Regions from separate parts of the Streptomyces luteogriseus genome, predicted to be linked through region 1. Evidence: riboswitches for the same ligand, from Rfam matches in the RefSeq annotation. Region 1 holds a riboswitch; each other region holds the start of a gene.
The links. Region 1 has a riboswitch for cyclic di-AMP ahead of BJ965_RS15800 (transglycosylase SLT domain-containing protein). Riboswitches for the same ligand answer to the same signal wherever they lie in the genome.
Positions count from the first base shown of each region.

Region 1 (5,801 bases):
CCGGCTGCTGTGGTCCATCACCCTGGACCGGGAACTGGCCGAGACCGCCCTCGGCAAGATCGAGGCCGAGGTGGGGCAGGTGTACGCGGCGGTCGACCAGGACGGGGTCGACGGGCTCACGCTGATCGAGCCGGGCTATCTGATGCCGCACCCGACCCTGCCCGCCGTACGGGTCGAGCGGCGCGATGAGCTGTGGGGCGAGCCCATCAGCAAGGTGCTGCTGCGGCATCCCCATCTGACGGACGACGAGTTGGCGGCGACGGCCCGCTCGGTGGTCGGCTCACTGGCGACGGTGACCATGTCGGGGCCCGGCACGGTCGAGCTCCAGCCGTGCGGGATCACCAAGGCCACGGGGCTGGCGCTGGCAGCCGATCATCTGGGGCTGCGGCCGGCCGACACCATCGCCTTCGGCGACATGCCCAACGACATCCCGATGTTCGACTGGGCCGGCCACGGCGTCGCGATGGCCAACGCCCATCCCGAACTCAAGGCCGTGGCCGACGAGGTCACCCTGTCGAACGAGGACGACGGCATCGCCGTCGTCCTCGAGCGACTGCTGGGCGGGACGGCTCAGGCTCAGTACGGGCCGTTGACGTTGTCGATCGAGCCGTAGCGGTCGGCCGCGTAGTTGCAGGCCGCCGTGATGTTGGCGACCGGGTCGTACGGGTCGAAGGAGGTGCCGGCCACGTGGTAGGCGGCGAAGGTCGGGTCGATCACCTGGAGCAGGCCCTTGGACGGGGTGCCGGCGACGGCGTTGGAGTCCCAGTTGTTGATGGCCTGGGGGTTGCCGGACGACTCGCGCATGATGTTGCGGTGGATGCCGTCGTAGGAGCCCGGGATCCCCTTCTGCGCCATGATGTCCAGCGCCTCGCGGATCCACCCGTCGAGGTTGTCCGTGTAGGTCTTCGCCGACGCCTGGGTCGCCTGGGCGACGCCGCCGGCGGGCTTGGCGGCCGGCTTGGCGGGGGCGGACGACTTGGTCGCCGTCTTCTTCGCCGCGTCCGTCTTGGCGGCCTTCACCGTCAGCTTCAGACCCGGGTGGATCAGCTTCGGGTTGTCGCCGACGGCGGTGCGGTTGTCCTTGTAGAGCTGCTTCCAGCCGCCCGAGACGTCGTACCTGTCCGCGATGCGGGCGAGCGAGTCGCCCTTGACCACGGTGTACGTCAGGGACTTGGCGGGCTGGGCCGCCTGCGGCACGGACTGTGCGGCGGCGGGTGCGCTCTGCGGCTCCGCGGCGCTCGCGTGGGTGGCGCCGAGGAGCGGCAGGGTGAGTGCGGCTCCGCCGGTGCCGGCGGCGATGAAGCCTCGGGTCAGCGGGTTGGTTCTGGGGCGACGGTGCTTGCCTCGTCCGGCCATGGCCATGTTCCTCTCCGGCGCCTACGAGGTGAGCTGTCGGGTTCGGGCCGGGAGGTGCCCGGCCGCGTACGGCGCTGTGCCGTGCGCGGCTTCACCCCGAGCCGGGCCGCTGTGCGGACCGGCGACTTACCTGGGTCCCCCGCTCCTGCCACGCGTGAGTGAGTCGGTTCCAGTGGGGAGTCCGGGCGGCGGCAGGATTAGGCGTCCGCCGGACAGGGCCGGAACGTATGCGAGAGCACATGTCGGGAACAAGCACCTCAATCACATATCGCGCGGTTGACCTTGGTCGGGGGAGTTTGTGTCGCTTGATCCTTTGCGGGAGCCAAGGCTCAACTGGCTTTCGGGGGAAGGCGTTAGGGGTCGCTGTGGCGGGGAGGGGGAAAAGGGGAAGGAGTGATTCAACTCACTGATCACGAGCCTGTAGGGCAATTTCCGCCAAGGGGAATTCATCGAATCATCACGGCAAATCGTGCATAACTCGCTACCCCTGGGTAAGTCGATAAATATCTGTTCTTATGGGTTGATCGAAAACATAACGGTCGTGATCGGATACCACCCGGCCTGTAACCATGGGCGCTGGCGGTGATCGAAACGTGACCGGATACGCTGACTCGAGTGAGGGCAGCGACCTATCGACAATCCGCGTAATCACCGGCAGACACAGCAGACAGGAGACCCCTCGTGACCGACGTCGGGCCGTTCGGGCTGAGCGTGCGGGACCAGGCTCTGGAGGCCGATGTCCAGGCCGGATTGACGGCTGTCGAGGAAGGCTTGCTCGAGGCCACCAAGAGTGAGGTGCCCTTCATCACGGAGGCCGCCCAGCATCTGGTGCGGGCCGGCGGCAAGAGGTTCCGCCCGCTGCTCGTGATGCTCTCCGCCCGGTTCGGTGACCGCTACGCGCCCGGCATCGTGCCGTCGGCCGTCGTCGTCGAGCTGACCCACCTCGCCACGCTCTACCACGACGACGTCATGGACGAGGCCACCGTGCGCCGCGGCGTCGCGAGCGCGAACACCCGCTGGGGCAACTCGGTCGCGGTCCTCACCGGCGACTTCCTCTTCGCCCGCGCCTCGCACATCCTGGCCGACCTCGGCCCGGAGGCCGTGCGGGTGCAGGCCGAGGCGTTCGAACGCCTCGTGACCGGCCAGATCCTGGAGACGGCCGGACCGCAGGACGGCCGCGACCCCGTCGAGCACTACCTGGACGTGCTGGGCGGCAAGACCGGCTCGCTGGTCGCGGTGTCGTGCCGGTTCGGCGCGATGATGTCCGGCGCCGACGAGAGGGTCGTGGACGTCCTGACCCAGTACGGCGAGCGGCTCGGCGTCGCCTTCCAGCTCGCGGACGACGTCCTGGACATCGCCTCCAACTCCCACGAGTCCGGCAAGACCCCCGGCACCGACCTGCGCGAGGGCATCCCCACGCTGCCGGTGCTGCGACTGCGCGAGCGGGCGGCCCGGCTCGGGCTCGCCGAGGACATCGCCCTGTGCGAGCTGCTCGACTCCGACCTCACCGACGACGCGCGGCACGCCGAGGCCCTGCGCCTGCTGCGGGCCCACCCGGCGCTGGAGCAGGCCCGGCGGGACACCGTCCGCTACGCCCAGGACGCCCGTTCGGCGCTGGCACCGCTGCCGGAGTGCAGCGCGAAGGCGGCGCTCCTGGAGCTGTGCGACGCGGTGGTGCACCGGGCCGGCTAGCACGTCCTTCCCCCGCGACCCCTACGGGTCGGGGGAGAAGCGGCCCCTCCGTGTCATACCCCAGCAGTACACGGAGTTGAGTCCGGGGTCTGACGTATCTCCCTGGCCGATTTGGTCAGATGGTGACCACGGAAAACACCACTCCTCACCTGTTCGGGTGAGAATGGCGGCTCAGGGACGAGTGCGTGGACGACACGGACAGCCGCCGCCGATCACGGAGGTAGGGCACACATGGCACCGTACGCATCCGACGACAGCACGACCGCCGGGGACGTCGACGAGCAGCGCTCCGGGCGGCGCAAAGCCGCGCGGTACGTCGTCCCGGTCACGGTGATAGGGGTGGCGGCCGCGACGATCGGGCTGGTCCCCGCACTCGCCGACTCCGGTGACCCCGACCTCCCGAAGATCACCGCACAGCAGCTCATCGAGAAGATCGCGAAGTCGGACGTCCAGCAGCTGTCCGGCACGGTGAAGATCAGCACGGACCTCGGTCTGCCGAACCTCGGCGGCCTGGAGTCCGGTCTGCTGTCCGGCGCGGCGGGCCAGGGCGAGGGCGGCTCCTCCGCCGACCCGACGGCCAAGCTCACCGAACTCGCCTCCGGCACGCACACCCTGCGCGTCGCCGCCGACGGCCCCGACCGGCAGAAGCTGTCGCTGCTGGAGAACGCCGCCGAGTACAGCATCATCCACAACGGCAAGGACGTCTGGGGCTACGACAGCAAGTCCAACGAGGTCTACCACGGCACCTCTTCGAAGAGCCCGGAGCACGGCAAGGACCGGCAGCCGCCGGCCACGCCGAAGGACTTCGCCGAGGAGGCCCTGAAGGCGGTCGACGACACGACCTCCGTGACCGTCGACGGCACCGCCCAGGTCGCCGGCCGGGACGCCTACAAACTCGTCGTCGAGCCGAAGCAGTCCGGCTCGACGGTCGGCGCGATCAGCGTCGCCGTGGACGCGAAGACCGGCATGCCGCTGAAGTTCACGCTGACCCCGGCGAGCGGCGGTGCCGCCGTGATCGACGTCGGCTTCACGAAGGTCGACTTCGCCAAGCCGGCCGCCTCCACCTTCGACTTCACCCCGCCCAAGGGCGCGAAGGTCACCGAGGAGAAGGACGTCGGCCAGGGCTCGGAGAAGGCGCCGGGCAAGGCCCCCGGCACGGCCTTCGGCAAGGGCGGGGCGCGCGAACACGCCCCGAAGGCCGGGGAGGACTTCGGCAAGGGCCTCGACGGCATGAAGACCATCGGTGAGGGCTGGAACGCCATCGCCACCTTCGACACCGGCGGCGAGGGCGTGCCCTCCGGCGGGGCCGGCGGTGACCTGGGCGGCTTCATGGACTCGCTCGGCGACAAGGTCCACGGCAAGTTCGGCTCGGGCACGGTCTTCTCGACCCGCCTGGTCAACGCCCTCGTCACGGACGACGGCAAGGTCTACGCGGGCCTGGTCACCAGGGACGCGCTCGTGAAGGCGGCCGACGCCGGGAAGTAGGTCCCCCGCGGCCGCACGGGACGCCGAGAGAACGAGGAAGCCGATGAGCGAGGTGTCCGCCACGCAGCCGGAGCGGAGCGAGGCGTGGGCGGGGGCCGGGGAACCGGTCATCGCCACCCGCGGGCTCACCAAGCGCTACCGCGGCGGGCAGCTCGCAGTCGACGGCCTCGACCTGACCGTCCCGGCGGGCAGCGTCTTCGGCTTCCTCGGCCCCAACGGCTCCGGCAAGACCACCACCATCCGCATGCTGATGGGGCTGATCGAGCCCACCTCCGGCACGGCCCGGGTGCTGGGGCAGCCCATGCCCCGGGCCACCCGCGCCGTGCTGCCGCACGTCGGCGCCCTCATCGAGGGCCCGGCCCTCTACGGCTTCCTCTCCGGCCGCGACAACCTGATCCGCTACGACAGCGCCGACCCGGCCGCCGACCCGCGCACCCGGCGCGCCCGGGTCGCCTCGGCCCTGGACCGGGTGGGCCTGACGGCCGCGGCGGGCAAGAAGGCCAAGGCGTACTCCCTGGGCATGAAACAGCGGCTGGGCCTCGCGGCGGCGCTGCTCCAGCCGCGCCGGCTGCTCGTCCTCGACGAGCCGACCAACGGCCTCGACCCGCAGGGCATGCGCGAGATCCGCGCTCTGGTCCGGGAACTGGCCTCGGACGGCACGACCGTCTTCCTCTCCTCCCACCTCCTCGACGAGATCGAGCAGGTCTGTACCCATGTGGCCGTGATGGCGCAGGGCCGGCTGATCACCCAGGGCCCGGTCGCCGAACTGTCCGCCGGGGCGCGCGGCAGGCTGGTCGTGATGACACCGGACCCGGCGGAGGCGGCCCGGGTGCTGAAGGAGCAGGGTGTCGGCGACGTGGTCGTCACCGACGACCGGGTGACCGGCGAACCACCGGACCGCGACCTCGCCGAGGTGAACGCCGCGCTGGTGACGGCCGGGGTCCGGGTGCGCGGCTTCACGCTCGAACGGGCCTCGCTGGAGGACGCGTTCGTGGCGCTGACGGGGGAGGGCTTCGATGTCGCGGGCTGAAATGGCGGACCCCGTGGAGCCGGTACGGCCGGTGAGTCCGCTGTGGACCCTCGGGCTGCTGCGCAACGAACTGGTCACCACCTTCCGGCGCTGGCGCACGCTCGCGCTGCTGGCCGTGCTGGCGGGCGTGCCGGTCCTGGTCGGCATCGCCGTGAAGATCGAGACGGGTGACGGCGCGTCGCACGGCGGGGGCGGCGGCGGACCGGCCTTCATCTCGCAGATCACCAACAACGGCCTG
Region 1 is NZ_JACHMS010000001.1:3,640,073-3,645,873, reverse strand. Features, by position in the region: gene BJ965_RS15805 (Cof-type HAD-IIB family hydrolase) at 1-613, shown strand, start outside; gene BJ965_RS15800 (transglycosylase SLT domain-containing protein) at 577-1,356, opposite strand; cyclic di-AMP (ydaO/yuaA leader) riboswitch at 1,360-1,535, opposite strand; gene BJ965_RS15795 (polyprenyl synthetase family protein) at 2,038-3,048, shown strand; gene BJ965_RS15790 (LolA family protein) at 3,280-4,533, shown strand; gene BJ965_RS15785 (ABC transporter ATP-binding protein) at 4,577-5,563, shown strand; gene BJ965_RS15780 (ABC transporter permease) at 5,550-5,801, shown strand, end outside.

Region 2 (5,801 bases), 1.4 Mb from region 1:
GACCGGCTCGGCACGGTCGCCGGCCGCGCCGACGAACTGTGCCGGTACGCCGTGCTCTTCGGAGACCCGCAGCTCGCCCTGACCGCCGTCCAGCGCGTGCTGGAGATCACGGCGGAGGAGGTCCAGGAGGTCGCCAAGGCCCGCCTGCGACCCGACAACCGCGCGGTGCTCGTCTACGAGCCCGTCGCCGGCGAGACCGGCGAGGCGGAGACCGCCGAGGACGCCGGCATCACCGACGACACCGCAGCCGCGGCCACCGACGAGAACGAGGAGGCGGACAAGTGACCGAGCTCGCCACGATGGACTTCCACCCCCGGCCGCAGGCGGGCGACGCCCGGCCCTGGGCCTTCCCGGCCCCCGAGCGCGGCATGCTCGACAACGGCCTGACGGTGCTGCGCTGCCATCGCCCCGGCCAGCAGGTCGTCGCCGTGGAGGTGCTGCTGGACGCGCCTCTGGAGGCGGAGCCGGCCGGACTCGACGGTGTGGCCACGATCATGGCCCGGGCCTTCTCCGAGGGCACCGACAAGCACTCCGCCGAGGACTTCGCCGCGGAACTGGAGCGCGCCGGTGCCACTCTCGACGCGCATGCCGACCACCCCGGCGTCCGGCTCAGCCTGGAGGTGCCCGCCTCCCGGCTCACCAAGGGCCTGGGCCTGATCGCCGACGCCCTGAGGGCGCCCGCCTTCGCCGACAGCGAGGTCGAACGGCTGGTCAACAATCGCCTCGACGAGATCCCGCACGAGCTGGCCAACCCCTCCCGCCGCGGCGCCAAGGAGCTCTCCAAGGAGCTGTTCCCGGCGGACTCGCGCATGTCGCGGCCCCGGCAGGGCAGCGAGGAGACCGTCGCCGCCATCGACTCCGCGGCCGTGCGCGCCTTCTACGAGAAGCACGTCCGTCCCGCCACGGCCACCGTCGTGGTCGTCGGCGACCTCACCGGCATCGACCTGGACGCCCTGCTCGGGGACACGCTGGGCGCCTGGACGGGCTCCTCGGCCGAGCCGCGTCCCGTGCCGCCGGTGACCGCCGACGACACCGGCCGGGTCGTCATCGTGGACCGCCCGGGCGCCGTCCAGACGCAGCTGCTGATCGGCCGGATCGGGCCGGACCGGCACGACCGCGTGTGGCCCGCGCAGGTGCTCGGCACGTACTGCCTCGGCGGCACCCTCACCTCCCGCCTTGACCGCGTCCTGCGCGAGGAGAAGGGCTACACCTACGGCGTACGGGCGTTCGGCCAGGTCCTCAGGTCCGCCCCGGACGGCACGGGTGCCGCGATGCTCGCCATCAGCGGTTCCGTCGACACGCCCAACACCGGTCCCGCCCTCCAGGACCTCTGGACGGTGCTGCGCACCCTCGCCGCCGAGGGACTGACCGACGCCGAGCGGGACGTCGCCGTGCAGAACCTGGTGGGCGTGGCGCCGCTGAAGTACGAGACGGCGGCGGCCGTCGCGAGCACGCTGGCCGACCAGGTCGAGCAGCACCTGCCCGACGACTACCAGGCCACGCTGTACCGGCAGCTCGCCGCGACCGGCACCGTGGAGGCCACCGCGGCGGCCGTGAGCGCCTTCCCGGTGGACCGTCTGGTGACCGTTCTCGTCGGTGACGCGGCGCAGATCAAGGCACCCGTCGAGGCCCTCGGCATCGGCGAAGTCACCGTCGTCGCCGCCGAGTAGCGGCACGCGCGTGCAGGGGCCCTGGTTGTCTTCAAAGGCACCAGGGCCCCTTTATGCCCGAATTGGGATGGGAGTTGCCTGTCTGCCCTGTGGGATGCGCTACAAAAGCCTGGATTCGTTTGGGAATTGAAAGTGGCGCCGCTTAGCGTCATCCAGGCTGTTCGTCAGGCAGTGCGCCGCACCCGCGGCACCGGACAGTCATCGCCGAGTCCCCGTACGGCGCGAGCCAGGGGAGCCGGGGACCCATCGCAGTCCCTGGGGTGAATCGGGCGCCCGCGCGAGTCGCGAGGGAGTCCGTAGGAGACCTTCCTGCTCCGAACCCGTCAGCTAACCCGGTAGGCGAGAGGGAAGGAAAGGACCAGCCACCACATGGCGTTCACTCGCGCCACCGGGAAGCACCGTCGTCCCAGCAGGATGCAGCGCTCCACCGCCCGCGCGGCAGGCGTCGCGGCTCTCGCCACCACCGGCGTGATCGGCACCGTGGCGGCCCCCGCGGCCTTCGCCGCCGAACCCAGCGCCGAGCAGACCGGCCTCACCCCGGTCGTCACCATGGGTGACACCGCGGCCCAGCAGATCGACGCCCAGGCCCTCGCGCAGCAGCACGCAGCCGACGAGGCCGCCGCCAAGCAGAAGGCCGAGGAGGCCGCCCGCAAGCGGGCCGCCGAGCTGGCCGAGAGGGCCAAGGAGGCGGCCGAGAAGGCCCGCGAGGCCAAGGAGCGCGCCGCCCGCGAGGCCGAGCGCAAGCGCCTCAACACCTTCGTGTCCCCGATCTCCGGCTCGTACGTCTCCACCGGCTACCAGGCCAGCAGCGGCCTGTGGTCCTCCGGCAGCCACACCGGTGTCGACTTCCACGCCGCCAGCGGCACCTCCGTCCACGCGGTCGGCGCGGGCACCGTCGTCGAGGCCGGCTGGGGCGGCTCCTACGGCAACCAGATCGTGATCAAGATGAACGACGGGACGTACACCCAGTACGGCCACCTGTCCTCCGTCGGCGTCTCGGTGGGCCAGCAGGTCACCCCCGGCCAGCAGATCGGCCTGTCCGGCGCGACCGGCAACGTCACCGGCCCCCACCTGCACTTCGAGGCCCGCACCAGCCCCGAGTACGGCTCGGACATCGACCCGGTCGCCTACCTCCGCTCGCACGGCGTGGGTGTCTGACCGGAACCTCCCCGCTCTCCCCGAAAGCCCCGGCTCCCCGAGCCGGGGCTTTCGGCGTTTACGGCCGCCCGCTGTCCAAAAAATATCCATGGATTGTCGTCTGCCGTCGGAAATTCCGGCTCATTGCAATAGAGTCACGGAACGCACGCCGCTCGTCGGCGTTTCACGGGGATTAAGCGGAGGTCGGTCATGCGTATTCCCGCGCACTCGGTGTGCACGGCCATCCGGGACGACATCGTCGCGGGTGTCCACGCACGCGGCAGCCGGCTCACCGAGGAACTCCTCGCGCGCCGCTACGGCGTCTCGAGGGTGCCCGTCCGGGAGGCGCTGCGCACGCTCGAGGCCGAGGGATTCGTGGTGACCCGCCGGCACGCGGGCGCGTGCGTGGCGGAACCCACCGAGCAGGAGGCCGCTGACCTGCTGGAGATGCGCATGCTGCTGGAGCCGCTCGGTGCGGCCCGCGCCGCCCAGCGTCGCACCGAGGCGCATCTGAAGGTCCTGCGCGGTCTGGTCCGGCTGGGTCAGGAGCGGGCCCGCCGGGGCAACAGCGACGACCTGCGCTCTCTGGGCGGTTGGTTCCACGAGACGCTCGCCCAGGCCTCCGGCAGCCCTGCGCTGACCTCGATGCTCACCCAGCTCCGCCACAAGATCGCCTGGATGTACGCCGTGGAGGCGCCGGCCAGTCCGGTGGAGTCCTGGACCGAGCACGGCGCGATCGTGGACGCGGTGGCGCGTGGGGACGGCGAGCGCGCGCGGGCGGTCACGGCGCTGCACACCGAGCGCGCGAAGGGCGCGCACCGCCTGCGGTTCGGCTCCCCCCAGGAGCGCACCGACCGTGTGAGGAACTCGCAACATCCCGTAAACACGGCGAGCCCGCAGCATTAACACGGCAGCCGTATACAAAGAGAGCGGACAATTTGCGGGGGTCTATTTTCGCTGCCCGGATTCATCGGAATTCCCGTCCCGCATCCACCGGGAATGGCGAAGGGCCCGCCCGGTGAATTCGGACGAGCCCTTCGCTGCACGCCGGACGGATCGGGCGCTCGGTGAATCAGACGGTCTCGGGAAGTTCCTCGAGACCCTCGGAGACCAGCTTGGCGAGCCGGTCCAGTGCGGCGTCCGCACCCTCGGCGTCGGAGGCGAGGACGATCTCCTCGCCCCCCTGGGCGCCGAGGCCCAGGACGGCCAGCATGGAGGCCGCGTTGACGGGGTTGCCGTCAGCCTTGGCGATCGTCACCGGGACGCCTGCGGCCGTGGCGGCTCGGACGAAGATGGAGGCGGGGCGGGCGTGGAGACCCTCGGCCCAGCCGACGTTGACGCGGCGCTCAGCCATGTGTTGCTGCCCTTCGCTTTTCAGGGTTGTCTAGACCAGTTTCCCATACCGTGAAGCCGTACCGGGAGCGGTCCTCGCGGACCGCCCCGGGGTGCCGTCGGATCGCGGCCTCGACCCGACTGACGCCCTCCACAGACTGCCTCGCGCCCTTGTCAGGCGCTAGCCGTACTCTGGGGCCCATGCAGACCTCGCCGGACCGGCACGAGTATCCCGCCCACTGGGAAGCCGACGTGGTGCTGCGCGACGGGGGTACCGCGCGCATCCGGCCCATCACCGTTGATGACGCCGATCGCCTGGTCAGCTTCTACGAGCAGGTCTCCGACGAGTCGAAGTACTACCGCTTCTTCGCGCCGTACCCTCGCCTGTCCGCCAAGGACGTCCACCGCTTCACGCACCACGACTTTGTGGACCGGGTGGGACTCGCGGCCACGGTCGGCGGCGAGTTCATCGCCACCGTACGCTACGACCGGATCGGTGCCGACGGAACGCCCGCGTCGGCACCCGCCGACGAGGCCGAGGTCGCCTTCCTCGTGCAGGACGCCCACCAGGGCCGCGGGGTCGCCTCCGCCCTGCTCGAGCACATCGGCGCCGTCGCCCGTGAGCGCGGCATCCGCCGCTTCGCCGCCGAGGTGCTGCCCGCGAACACCAAGATGATCAAGGTGTTCACGGACGCCGGCTACACCCAGAAGCGCAGCTTCGAGGACGGCGTCGTCCGGCTGGAGTTCGACCTCGAACCCACCGACCGCTCCCTCGCCGTGCAGTACGCGCGCGAACACCGTGCCGAGGCGCGCTCGGTGCAGCGGCTGCTCGCCCCCGGCTCGGTCGCGGTCATCGGCGCCGGACGCACGCCGGGTGGCGTGGGCCGCAGCGTCCTCGGCAACATCCGGGACGCCGGCTACAGCGGCCGCCTCTACGCCGTGAACAAGGCCCTCCCGGAGGGGCAGAAGGAGCTCGACGGGGTGCCCGCCCACCGCTCGGTGCGGGACATCGACGGCCCGGTCGACCTCGCGGTCGTCGCCGTACCGGCCGAGCACGTCACCGAGGTCGTCACCGAGTGCGGCGAACACGGCGTCCAAGGCCTGGTCGTGGTCTCCGCCGGCTACGCCGAGAGCGGCCCCGAGGGACGCGAACGCCAGCGCGCCCTCGTACGGCACGCGCGCACGTACGGCATGCGGATCATCGGCCCGAACGCCTTCGGCATCATCAACACCTCACCCCGGGTACGGCTCAACGCCTCCCTCGCCCCGGAGGTGCCGCGCCCGGGCCGCATCGGCCTGTTCGCCCAGTCCGGCGCCATCGGCATCGCCCTGCTGTCCCGGCTGCACCGGCGCGGCGGCGGTGTCACGGGCGTGACCGGTGTCTCCACCTTCGTCTCCTCCGGCAACCGCGCCGACGTCTCCGGCAACGATGTCCTCCAGTACTGGTACGAGGACCCTGACACCGACGTCGTCCTCATGTACCTGGAGTCCATCGGCAACCCCCGCAAGTTCACCCGCCTCGCCCGCCGCACCGCCGCGGCCAAGCCCCTGGTCGTCGTCCAGGGCGCACGGCACGGCGCCGCCGCACCCCAGGGGCACGCCGTCCGGGCGACCCGGCTGCCGCACGCGACCGTGTCGGCGCTGCTGCGGCAGGCCGGGGTC
Region 2 is NZ_JACHMS010000001.1:2,224,379-2,230,179, reverse strand. Features, by position in the region: gene BJ965_RS09730 (M16 family metallopeptidase) at 1-285, shown strand, start outside; gene BJ965_RS09725 (M16 family metallopeptidase) at 282-1,670, shown strand; cyclic di-AMP (ydaO/yuaA leader) riboswitch at 1,863-2,027, shown strand; gene BJ965_RS09720 (M23 family metallopeptidase) at 2,040-2,828, shown strand; gene BJ965_RS09715 (GntR family transcriptional regulator) at 3,018-3,713, shown strand; gene BJ965_RS09710 (HPr family phosphocarrier protein) at 3,880-4,161, opposite strand; gene BJ965_RS09705 (bifunctional acetate--CoA ligase family protein/GNAT family N-acetyltransferase) at 4,341-5,801, shown strand, end outside.
Region 2: linked by a shared signal. The riboswitch ahead of BJ965_RS09720 (M23 family metallopeptidase) and the one ahead of BJ965_RS15800 (transglycosylase SLT domain-containing protein) in region 1 are both predicted to bind cyclic di-AMP.

Region 3 (5,801 bases), 910 kb from region 1:
GGTGCGCTACGGCGCGCTGAGCACACTCCTCGCGATATCCGGCCTGGTCATCCTCGCCCTGGTCCGCGAGGAGACCGGCACGGAAGGGTTCCTGGTCGGGCTGGGGCTGGCCGTCCTCCCGGTGCCCCTGCTGATAGCCGCGTTCCGCTGGCTGGACCGGGTCGAGCCCGGCCCCTGGCGGAACCTGGTGTTCTGCTTCGCCTGGGGCGCCTGCGCGGCGGCACTGATAGCGATCGTCGCCAACAGCTTCGCGACGAGATGGATAGCGACGGCGACGGCGGACCCGTCCAGCGCGGACACCCTCGGCGCGACGGTGATAGCGCCGGTGGTCGAGGAGTCGGCCAAGGCGGCGGCCGTCCTCCTGGTCTTCCTCTTCCGGCGCCGCGACTTCACCGGCATCGTCGACGGGGTCGTCATAGCCGGCGTGACGGCCACCGGCTTCGCCTTCACCGAGAACATCCTCTACCTCGGCACGGCCTTCGGCACCGACCAGCTCACCGGCGGCCGCGGCATCGCCTCCGTCACGGCGGCGACCTTCTTCGTGCGCATCATCATGTCGCCGTTCGCGCACCCGCTGTTCACGGTCCTGACCGGCATCGGCTTCGGGATCGCCGCGCTCTCGGCGGGCCGCCGGCCCCTGCGCCGCATCGCCTTCCCGCTCGGCGGGCTGCTGCTCGCGATGGGGATGCACGCGATGTGGAACGGCTCGTCGGCCTTCGGCGAGTACGGGTTCTTCGCCGTGTACGCGGCGTTCATGGTGCCCATCTTCGGGCTGCTGACGTGGCTGGTGATCTGGACGCGGCAGCGGGAGCTGAGGACCGTACGGGCGGAGCTGCCCGCCTACGCGGTCGCCGGCTGGCTGACCCCGGCCGAGCCGTACGCTCTCGGCTCGATGCGGGCCCGCCGGATCGCCCGCCAGTACGCCCGCCGGCACGCGGGCAGGGCGGCGGCCCGGGAGGTGGCCCGGTACGAGGCGTACGCGACGTCGCTGGCGTTCCTGCGGCACCGGGCCCGGCGGGGCAGCCCCGGGGCGGACTTCGCCGTACGGGAGCGGGAACTGCTCGGCGAGCTGTGGCGGCGTCGGGAGGTGGCCCGCCCCGCCCTGGACCACGCGGCCCGGATCACCGCCCCTCCGGTCCCGGTGACGCCACCGCCCTGGCCGATGTACGGGGTGTACGGGTACGGCCACCCGTCGGCGCCGTATCCCGCGTACACGCCGTACCCCGCGTACAACCCCTACCGCTCCTGAAGCGGCTCCCCGCAACCGCGCGCCCGAAGCTCCGCTACCGAATCCGCTCCCCGAAGCTTCTCCCGAAGCCGCTCCCTGAAGCCGCTCCCGAAGCTCGGATCAGGCCGAGGCCCGGGTGAGCCGCGCGATCTCGGTCTCCGAGAGCGTCAGCTCCCCGACGCCGAGCAGCGCGGGCAGCTGCTCCACCGTCCGCGCGGAAGCGATCGGCGCCGCCACGGTCGGCTGCGCGGCGAGCCAGGCGAGGGCCACGGTGGCGACGGGAGCGCCGTGCACCCCGGCGACCTCGTCGAGGGCGTCGAGAACCCGCCGCCCCCGTTCGGTCTCCAGATGCTTGGCGGCACCGCCCGCCCGCGCGCTCTCGACCTGCGTACCGGGCCGGTACTTGCCCGTGAGGAAGCCGGACGCGAGCGCGTAGTACGGAACGGCCGCGAGGCCGGCCCGCTCGGCGAGGTCCTGGATCTCGCCCTCGTAGGTGTCACGGGAGACCAGGTTGTAGTGGGGCTGGAGGGCGACGTACCGGGCGAGGCCCTCGCGGTCGGAGAACTCCAGGGACGCCCGCAGCCGCTCGGCGGTGATGTTGGAGGCGGCGATGTGCCGCACCTTGCCGGACTTCACGAGGTCGTCGAGCGCGCCGATGATCTCCTCGACGGGCACGTCGGGCTGGTCGAAGTGTGTGTAGTACAGGTCGATGTAGTCGGTGCGCAGGCGCCGCAGGGAGGCGTCGGCGGCGGCCTTGATGTTGGCGGCGGACAGGCCCCGGAAGCCGGGATGCTGGCTGACCTTCGTGGCGACGACGACGTCGGAGCGGTTGCCGCGCGCTTCGAGCCACGCGCCGAGGATGGTCTCGGACTCACCGCCCTGGTTGCCGTCGACCCACGCCGAGTAGACGTCGGCGGTGTCGACGAAGTTGCCGCCGGCGGCGGTGTAGGCGTCGAGGACGGCGAAGGACCGGTCCTGGTCGGCGGTCCAGCCGAACACGTTGCCGCCGAGGGCGAGGGGGAAGACCTCGAGGTCGGAAGTACCGAGCTTGCGAAGAGTCGTCATGGTCGGTGTCAACGACCGCGCAGGAACGCCTCATTCCGCAACGGACGCAAAACTCCCGTAAACCCCACGCCACCCCGCACGCCGCCGCACCGGACGAAGCCGCTCCGCGCCACACCGCAAAAGCCGGCGGCCCTGACGTCGAGGGGTCGTCGTCAGGGCCGCCGATGCTTCGACGAGCGCGCACTGCTCAGGGAGTCAGTCCCTTGCCCCGCAGCCAGGCCATCGGGTCGATGCCGCTGGCGGATCCGCCGGAGTGGACCTCGAGGTGCAGGTGCGCCCCGGTGACGTTGCCGGTGGCGCCCACGCGGCCGATGACGTCGCCGGTGCTGACCTTCTGGCCGACGCTGACGCCGATGGAGGACTGGTGCGCGTACCAGATCTCGGTGCCGTCATCGAGGGTGAGCACGGTCTTGTAGCCGTAGGAGCCGTTCCAGCCCGCCTCGGTGATGGTGCCGCTGTGCACGGCCTTGATCGGCGTGCCCGTGGGGGCGGCGAAGTCGAGGCCGGTGTGGTAGCCGGAGGACCAGTAGGCGCCGGCCTGGCCGAACGTCGAGGTGAGGGTGTAGGAGGAGGTCGGCAGCGTGAACTGCTTGGCGAGGGCGGCGAGCCGCTCGGCCTCGGCCTTCTTCCTGGCCTCTTCCTCCGCCTTCTCCTTGGCCTCGGCGGCCTTGGCCTTGGCTTCCTTCTCCGCCTTTGCGACCGCTTCCTTGGCCGCCTTCTCGGCGGCGGCCGCGGCGTCCTCGGCGGCCTTGGTCTCGATCTGTTCCTGCTGGTGCTCGACCTGCGCCATGATCCGGGCACGCAGCGCGTCACCGGCGCCGGCGCGGGCGCCGGACGTGTCCTTCGCGGTGTCCGCGGTGGCGGTGCCGAGGCTGCTGAGCGGGGTGGCGGAACCTTCGGGGGTGTCGTCGTCCGAGATGAGGGAACCCACCGAGGGCAGGTCCGGAACGGAGATGGACACCGGGGGCTTGCCGGTCTGGGCGCTGGCCATGCCGCCGGCACCCACGGCGGCTATGACACCGACGCCGAGGACGGTGGAGCTGCGGGCGAGGCCTCCGCCGCGCTGCTTGGTGACGCGATGCCGGCCGCGGACGGGACGGATGGACTCCTCGGTGGGGTTCCACTCCTGGAACGGGCCCTCGTCGGTGTGCTGGCCGCCGAATCCGAAGGTGTCGTTCTCGCGCTTCGGCGCGTACGGGGCCGCGGGGGCAGGCCGGTTGGACGCCACGTGGGCGTACTCCTTTCCTTCCTTCTCGCCTACCGGGTTAGCTGACGGGTTCGGAGCAGGAAGGTCTCCTACGCGCGTATACCTGCCGTGCTTCCACGGTGGTATCCGCCCGATTCACCCCAAGTGGTGGTTCCCCGGTTCCCTTTCGGGATTCGGCGCGTGCGCACGGAGCCGCCTTCTGTGACGGCTGGGACGACCGCGCTGCGTTATCGAACGTTAATGGAGGCGCGAGGGGTATTCCAGCGATTCCACTTGATCATTAACCTTTTTCGCGCGGACTTACCTGCCATGACCGGCTTAAATCGGGCGAGTTGACCGCACCGCAGGTGACTGACGGGTTTTGACGGTGCGTCAGTTGTTATGCGGAACGGGACGGTTCGCTCACCGACCGTAGTGAGCCATCGGGCAAGCATGGGAAAGCACCGAGGGCCGGAACCCTTTCGGATTCCGGCCCTCGGCCTTCAGTAGCGGGGACAGGATTTGAACCTGCGACCTCTGGGTTATGAGCCCAGCGAGCTACCGAGCTGCTCCACCCCGCGTCGTTGTGACTCCAGTGTACGCCATCCGCGGGACCACTCGCACACACCCACCGATCGGGCCGGTGCTCAGCCCGGCAGGTGATGGTTCGGGGCCTTGGCCCGCTCCTCGTGTTCCGGGAGGACGACGACCTCCACCCCCCGGGCCGCGAGGAGCCCGCTGCCGTCGGCGTCCGTCACGAAGGTGTCCGGCTCGCGCCAGGCCGTGACGACCCGCCGTACCCCCGCGTCGAGGATCAGCCGGGCGCATGGGGCGGGGCGTGAGGCGCGGCGGGCGCACGGCTCCAGGCTGCTGTACACCGTCGCGCCGGGCAGGCGCGGGTCGGCCGGGTCGATCTTGGCGAGGGCCGCCTCCTCGGCGTGCACGACCGGGTCGCCGGCCTCTCGGGAGTGGCCGCGGGCCAGTTCCGTGCCGTCGGCGGCGACCACGACCGCGCCCACGCTGAACGCCGTGTCCGACGGCGGGCAGCGCTCGGCCAGTTCACAGGCGAGGGCGAGCCAGTGGTGGTCGGCGGCGGCGGGGAGCCCGCCGGTGCCCGGGGCGGTCGGCTCGTAGCGCATCAGGACCACGTCCTCGATCCGCCGCGTCTCCAGCAGCCGGAGCCGGCCGCCCTGGTAGCCGCCGGGGCCGAAGAGGCGGGGGGCCCGGGGGTCGCCCACGAAGAGCGGGGCGAGGACGAGTTGGAGTTCGTCGGCGAGGCCCTGGGTGAGGAGCTGGGTGTGGATCAGTCCGCCGCCCTCGACCATGAGCCGCCGTACGCCCCGGACGTCGTGCAGGTGCGTGAGCAGCCGCCGCCAGTCGAGGTCGGCGCCGAGCGGGACGACGTCGGTGTTCAGGCCCAGGGAGCGGGCACGCTCGGCGCCCTGGTCGGTGGTGTAGAGGATCTTCCCCCCTCCGGTGTGCCAGAAGCGGGCGTCCGGGTCGAGGTCGCCGGAGCCGCTGACGGTGACCTTGAGGGGGTACTCGGGCTTGCCTGCGGCGGTGCGGGCGGCCCGGCGGCTCTCCGAGTTCACCAGCAGCCGCGGGTTGTCGGCGCGGATGGTGCCGGCGCCGATCAGGATCGCGTCGACGCCGGCCCGGACCTCGTCGACCCGGTCGAAGTCGGCCGGGCTCGACAGAAGCAGGCGGTCGGGCCCGGTGTCGTCCAGGTAGCCGTCGAGGGAGACGGCGGCGGACAGCAGGACGTACGGACGAGGCATCGGTGCTCCGCGGCTGGTCGGGACGGCGGGACGGGAGGGGCTTGGTTCAAGTTTGAAACAAACCTACACTGGTGGCATGACGACTCGCTGGCTCACCCCCGATGAGCAGCGCGCCTGGCGCGCCTACATCGCCGCCTCGCTGCTCCTGGAGGACGCGATCGACCGGCAGCTCCAGCAGGACGCCGGCATGCCGCACCTGTACTACTCCATCCTGTCCGTCCTGTCGGAGTCCCCGGAACGGCGGCTGCGGATGACCGATCTCGCCGAGCGGCTGAAGATCACCCGCAGCCGGCTGACGTACGCGGTCGCGCGGCTGGAGAAGGACGGCATGCTGCGGCGCGAGGCCTGCCGCCACGACAAGCGGGGCAGTATCGCCGCGCTGACCGACGAGGGGTTCGCCGTGCTGGAGCGGACGGCTCCCGGGCATGTCGAGACGGTGCGGGACTTCTTGTTCGACCGGCTCAGCGAGGAGCAGGTGGGGCAGCTGGAGGAGATCTCCACCGCGATCGCACAGGGGCTCCAGGAGGACGGGGCCCGGCCGGCG
Region 3 is NZ_JACHMS010000001.1:4,549,935-4,555,735, reverse strand. Features, by position in the region: gene BJ965_RS20080 (PrsW family intramembrane metalloprotease) at 1-1,249, shown strand, start outside; gene BJ965_RS20075 (aldo/keto reductase) at 1,349-2,293, opposite strand; gene BJ965_RS20070 (M23 family metallopeptidase) at 2,481-3,521, opposite strand; cyclic di-AMP (ydaO/yuaA leader) riboswitch at 3,533-3,689, opposite strand; tRNA gene BJ965_RS20065 (tRNA-Met) at 3,987-4,060, opposite strand; gene BJ965_RS20060 (dihydrofolate reductase family protein) at 4,127-5,257, opposite strand; gene BJ965_RS20055 (MarR family winged helix-turn-helix transcriptional regulator) at 5,334-5,801, shown strand, end outside.
Region 3: linked by a shared signal. The riboswitch ahead of BJ965_RS20070 (M23 family metallopeptidase) and the one ahead of BJ965_RS15800 (transglycosylase SLT domain-containing protein) in region 1 are both predicted to bind cyclic di-AMP.

Region 4 (5,801 bases), 3.9 Mb from region 1:
CGCGTCCGGAGCCGGATGGAGGAGATGCTCGCGCTGCACTCGGGCCGCACCCGGGAGCAGGTGAGCGCGGACATCGAGCGGGACATGATCCTCACCGCCCAGGAGGCGGTGGAGTACGGCTTGGTGGACGGGGTCATCCCCAACCGCAAGGCCACTCCGGCCCCGTCGACCGGTCGGTGAGGCCCCCGGTGCTCCCGCCCGAACTGCCGCCGCTGCCCGCCCTGACACGCGCCGAGGCGGAACTGATCGACCGTTACCTCGATGTCGTCGACCTGCTCGGCCGCATCAACCCGGCCCAGGAGGGCGACACCTACCGCGGACTGCGCGCCGCTCAGGCCCTGGTGGGCAAGGCGACCGCGCTGCGTGACGCGTTGGCCCTGATGCACCGGCGAGGCGAGACGGAACTGCACGCCGGCACGCTGGCCCGGGCCCTGCGGGTGCTGGACGGTGAGCGGCGCACCGCCCGGCTCACCCTGCCCCCGGAGTCCGTCAGTTGACGCGGAACCGTCGACTCCGGACGCACGCACCGCCGGCGACGCGCCCGGAGCTGAGTTGAAACGGACCAAAAGACGTACCCCTGTTCGGAGTAGGCGGGAGACCGATTTTGGAGCCGCTCCGGTTGCGCAACGCGCGTAGCCGATGGACGGAATGGGGCATTCCGTCGCTGGTCCGGAGCTCCGCGAACCCGTGGACAGTGGCTCGAACGCACACGTGTCCACCCGAACGGGTGAGTGGTGAGTAACAACACAAATCCCCGGTTCCGTTGGGAAATCCGGACAGGCATGCGCCAAGATCCCTGTCTGACGACAAGCCCCCGCCGCTGTGGCGGGGCGATCCGGGCGGACGCCGAGTCCTGCCGCCGCCCGGATGACCGGTCGACAGGAGTGGATCGGCAGGAGTGGAGGACCCGAGCACGACGGGTCGCCGGGACGGTCACGCCATGACCGCCCCCGAGCAGCCCTTGGGGTGAAGCCGCGTCAGCGGCCGGGCAACTTTGTCAGCCCGAATCCGACAGGTCATCCTTCACAGGCGGCTGACGAAGGGTTGCGCATGACTGCGCTCAATCGTGTCCCGTCGCTCATGGCCCGGGCCGGCACGGCCTCGGCGCTCACCATCGCCGCGGTGAGCGGCTCCATCGTGGCGCCCGGCTTCGCATCCGAAGCCGCTGCGGCCACACCGGCGACCAAGGCACTCCAGATAGCGGCCTCCAAGAAGGGTTCGCCCTACAGGTACGGGGCCACCGGTCCGCACCGGTTCGACTGCTCCGGGCTCACGCTCTACTCGTTCAAGAAGGCCGGCAAGAAGCTCCCCCGCACGGCTGCCCAGCAGTACAACAAGACGAAGCACATCTCCGCCAAGAGCCGCAAGGCGGGGGACCTGGTGTTCTTCCACTCGGGCAGCAACGTGTACCACGTCGGTATCTACGCGGGTAAGAACAAGCTCTGGCACTCCCCGAAGAGCGGGGACGTGGTGCGACTGCAGAAGATCTGGACCAAGAGTGTCTGGTACGGACGCGTGAAGTGATCCGCCCGGCGTGCGGCGGCGTCCTTGACGCGCCGCCGCATGCCGGAGCGTGACACGGGCTCATGTGCATACCCGTGCTCCCATGGCCGAGCACCGCCCTGCACCGCGCGCAACGAGACGCCGCTGCGACGCGCCGACCGCACCTTCGTCGAGCTGCTCCAGGAACTGCGCGTCACCCGGACGGGCGTGCAGATCCTCTTCTTCTTCCCGCTGGCGCCGGCTCTCGCCCCGCGCTTCGAGGAACTCGACGCGCTCCAGCGCGTCACCTACGTCAGCGCCCTGCCGCCGGCGATCCTGGCCGCCGCCCTCTTCGCCGCTGCGGCACACCGTCGGACAGCCGTCAGGGCTGCGAGGGGCGGCAGCGCACCGGGAGGCGTCGGCGCGGCGCCGGTGACGGCCGCGGGCTCCGGCGGGGGGCGCGGGGCGCGGAGCGGGCGTCAAGGCCGTGGGGATGGCCCGGATGCGGGTCGCGCGGGCCGGGGCGCGAGGAGGGCGCCGCTGGACACGCCGTGCGGGTCCCGCCGCGTGTGACTACGGCTCCTGCTGCACCGCGGTCGTCACCGGCTGGACCGGGACGACCCAGGGAAGTTCGATCGAGATGGTCTTGCCGCCCTCGCGCGTGGGGCGGATGCGGAGCCTGCCGCCGCATTCCGCGGTCAGCCAGCGGATGATGACCAGGCCGCGGCCGTTGTCCTGCTGGACGGCGGCCGGCAGGCGTCTGGGGAAGCGGGGGTGGCTGTCCGTGACACCGATGCGCAGGTGCTCGTCACGGTCCAGTTCGACGTCCACGGTGAACGTCGGCGACTGGCCGAAGGTGTGCTGGACGGCGTTGGTGGCGAGTTCGGAGATGATGAGTCGGACGGTGTCGGACACTTCCGTGTCCGCCGGCAGGCCCCACTCCGCCAGCGTGCCCACCACGTAGGCACGCGCTGCGGAGACCGAGGCGGGATCGCTCGGCAGAGTGACGGATGCTTCCAGATGGTCTGCCATGGCGACATCGTCCTTTTCCCACGGGACCGGAGCCCGACACGGAGCGGATGGTTCGAGTACGGTCCCGGACTGGTGCTTCGTCGCCAGACTGCCACCAGAGCACCCCTGAAGGACGGCGATCCACCAAGATGTGCATATATCTGTCGCTCAAAGCGGTGAACTCTGCGACGCGAGACCGTATTTGGGTGGCTCGGAAGGAGTAAGGAGGAGCCCATGCAGCACGGTCCCGCGGTGCGCCGCCGGAAACTGGGCGCCGAACTGCGTGCGCTGCGCACCTCTGCGGGGCTCACGAGCGGTGAGGCGGCCCGGCTGGTGAGCTGGCACCAGTCCAAGGTCAGCCGGATCGAGACGGGCACGAGCGGGGTGAAACCGGCCGATGTGCGGTTACTTCTCGACGTCTACGGCGTGACGGACTCCCAACTTCGCGAACTGCTCATGATGTTGGCGGGGTCCGACGACAACGGGGGCCGGCACCACTGGTGGCACGCCTACCGGGGAGTGCTGCCGCCCACCTACCGGGACTTCATCAGCCTGGAGTCGCAGGCCGACACGATGCGCACGCTGGAGACCACCGTCGTCCCCGGACTGCTCCAGACGCCCGAGTACGCCCGTGCGGTGACGAGGGCCGCGGTGGAGGGACTTCCGGAGGACGGGCTCGACACGCTGGTCGAGGTGCGGCTGGCCCGGCAGGACGTTCTGCGTGCGGATCCCCCGCTGGAACTCAGTGCCGTTCTGGACGAGGCGGTGCTGCGCCGGGAGGTGGGCGGCCCCGGGGTCATGGCCCGCCAGCTGGAACGGCTGGTCGAGGCGGCCCGGCTGCCCCAAGTGCGCCTTCAGGTACTGCCGTTCGCCGCCGGGGCACACATCGGCGTCACCGGCCCTTTCGTAATCTTCTCGTTTTCGAGCACTTCTGATCTGGATGTGGTTGTTCTCGACCACTTGACGAGTAGCCTCTACCTCGAACGGAAAGAAGACCTCCAGGCCTACACGGAGGCCTTCAACGCCCTTCAGATCCACGCCCTTTCGCCCGAGGACTCGTTGGATTTCATCGCCGGGACAGCCGCCGGCGCGTAAGGAGGCACCATGCGTGCACTGCCTCGTCACGTCCCCTCAAGCATCGAACTGCACGGTGTGCGGTGGTTGCGCAGCAGCTACAGCACCGGTGCGAACAACTGCGTCGAGACCGCGTGTCCGGACGCCCCGCCCTGGGCCGGGCTGCTCGCCGTGCGCGACTCCAAGGACCCGGCCGGACCCGCACTGCTCTTCTCCCCGGGGAGCTGGGCGGCGTTCGCGGCCGCGGTGGAACGCATGTAACCGCGTTCGATCAGGCCGTCTTCGATCAGACCGTCATCGTGCGACGCACGGCCGTGTCACGCCGACTCATGGCCGCGTCTCGCCGACTCATGGCCGCGTCTCGCCGATCAGTCGTACAGCGCGTTCGATCTGCTGAGCGGTCAGGTCCGCGCGGGCGGTCAGCCTGAGCCGTGAGATGCCGTCCGGCACGGAAGGGGGCCGGAAGCACCCCACGGCCAGGCCCGCCGCGCGGCACCGCGCCGCCCAGCGCACGGCGTCCTCGGGAGAGGGCGCCCGCACCGAGACCACCGCGGCGTCCGGACGCACCGCTTCCAGGCCCTCGGCGGTCAGGCGTGCGTGCAGTTCGCCCGCCACCGCGCGGGCCCGTGCCGCCCGCTCCGGCTCGCGGCGCAGCAGCCGCAGGGCCGACAGCGCCGCCCCCGCCGCCGCGGGCGCCAGTCCCGTGTCGAAGATGAACGTCCGGGCGGCGTTGACCAGGTGGTCGACGACCCGGGCCGGGCCGAGGACGGCTCCGCCCTGACTGCCGAGCGACTTGGACAGCGTGACCGTCGCGACGACGTCGTCCGCGCCCGCGAGCCCCATCTCCTGCGGGGCGCCGCGGCCGCCGTCCCCGAGAACGCCCAGTCCGTGGGCGTCGTCGACGACCAGCCCCGCGCCGTGCGCCCGGCAGGCCTCGGCCAGCGCGGCGAGGGGGGCCGCGTCGCCGTCGACCGAGAAGACCGTGTCGGACACGGTGATCGCCGTGCCCTCGTGGGTGGCCAGTGCCTTGCGCGCGGCGTCCGGCTCGGCGTGCGCCACGACCTGGGTGGTACCGCGGGCGAGCCGGCAGCCGTCGATGAGCGAGGCGTGGTTGCCCGCGTCGGAGACGATCAGGGAGCCGTGCGGGGCCAGCGCGGTGACCGCCGCGAGGTTGGCGGCGTAACCGGAGGAGAAGACGAGAGCCGCCTCGAAACCGCAGAAATCAGCCAGTTCCCGTTCGAGTTCGGCGTGCAGTTCGGTCGTGCCCGTGACGAGCCGGGAGCCGGTCGCGCCGCCGCCCCAGGTCCGCGCCGCCCGGGCCGCGCCCTCGGTGACCTCGGGGTGGCGGGCCAGCCCGAGGTAGTCGTTGCTCGCCAGGTCCAGGAGCGGCGAATCGGCCGGACGGGGGCGCAGAGTCCGTACGAGTCCGGCGCGGGCACGCAGCTCCGCCTGCTCGTCGATCCAGCCGAACGCCATGGGTGGTCCTCCGGAGAATTTGTAGGCAGTGCACAGACACTAGCGGGACCACCAGCAGGTCACTGTGTGGCAATACCCACACCTCGAAGCGACTCTGTTGTGCGAACTCTCCTTTGCCCCGGGCGCCTCCTTAGGACAGGATCGGCTTCCATGGACCTGCTGAACACGCTGGTGGACAAGGGGCTTCGGCGCGAGCTGCCGACCCGTGACGAGGCACTGGCCGTCCTCGCGACGTCCGACGACGACCTGCTCGATGTGGTGGCCGCGGCCGGAAAGGTGCGTCGGCACTGGTTCGGCCGACGGGTGAAACTGAACTATCTCGTCAACCTCAAGTCCGGCCTGTGCCCCGAGGACTGCTCGTACTGTTCGCAGCGGCTCGGCTCGACGGCCGGAATCCTGAAGTACACCTGGCTGAAGCCCGACCAGGCGTCCGACGCGGCGGCGGCGGGGGTGGCCGGAGGGGCCAAGCGGGTGTGCCTGGTGGCGAGCGGACGGGGCCCGACCGACCGGGACGTGGACCGGGTTTCCGAGACGATCAAGACGATCAAGGACAACAACGAGGGCGTCGAGGTCTGCGCCTGCCTGGGACTGCTCTCCGACGGTCAGGCCGAGCGGCTGCGCGAGGCCGGCGCCGACGCCTACAACCACAACCTCAACACGTCCGAGGCGACGTACGGGGAGATCACCACCACGCACACCTACGAGGACCGCGTCGACACCGTCCAGAAGGCGCACGCGGCCGGTCTGTCCGCCTGCTC
Region 4 is NZ_JACHMS010000001.1:7,513,292-7,519,092, reverse strand. Features, by position in the region: gene BJ965_RS33385 (ATP-dependent Clp protease proteolytic subunit) at 1-180, shown strand, start outside; gene BJ965_RS33380 (hypothetical protein) at 189-497, shown strand; cyclic di-AMP (ydaO/yuaA leader) riboswitch at 845-1,046, shown strand; gene BJ965_RS33375 (C40 family peptidase) at 1,051-1,524, shown strand; gene BJ965_RS38785 (DUF6328 family protein) at 1,564-2,055, shown strand; gene BJ965_RS33365 (ATP-binding protein) at 2,056-2,514, opposite strand; gene BJ965_RS33360 (helix-turn-helix domain-containing protein) at 2,728-3,588, shown strand; gene BJ965_RS33355 (DUF397 domain-containing protein) at 3,598-3,828, shown strand; gene BJ965_RS33350 (8-amino-7-oxononanoate synthase) at 3,916-5,043, opposite strand; gene bioB (biotin synthase BioB) at 5,194-5,801, shown strand, end outside.
Region 4: linked by a shared signal. The riboswitch ahead of BJ965_RS33375 (C40 family peptidase) and the one ahead of BJ965_RS15800 (transglycosylase SLT domain-containing protein) in region 1 are both predicted to bind cyclic di-AMP.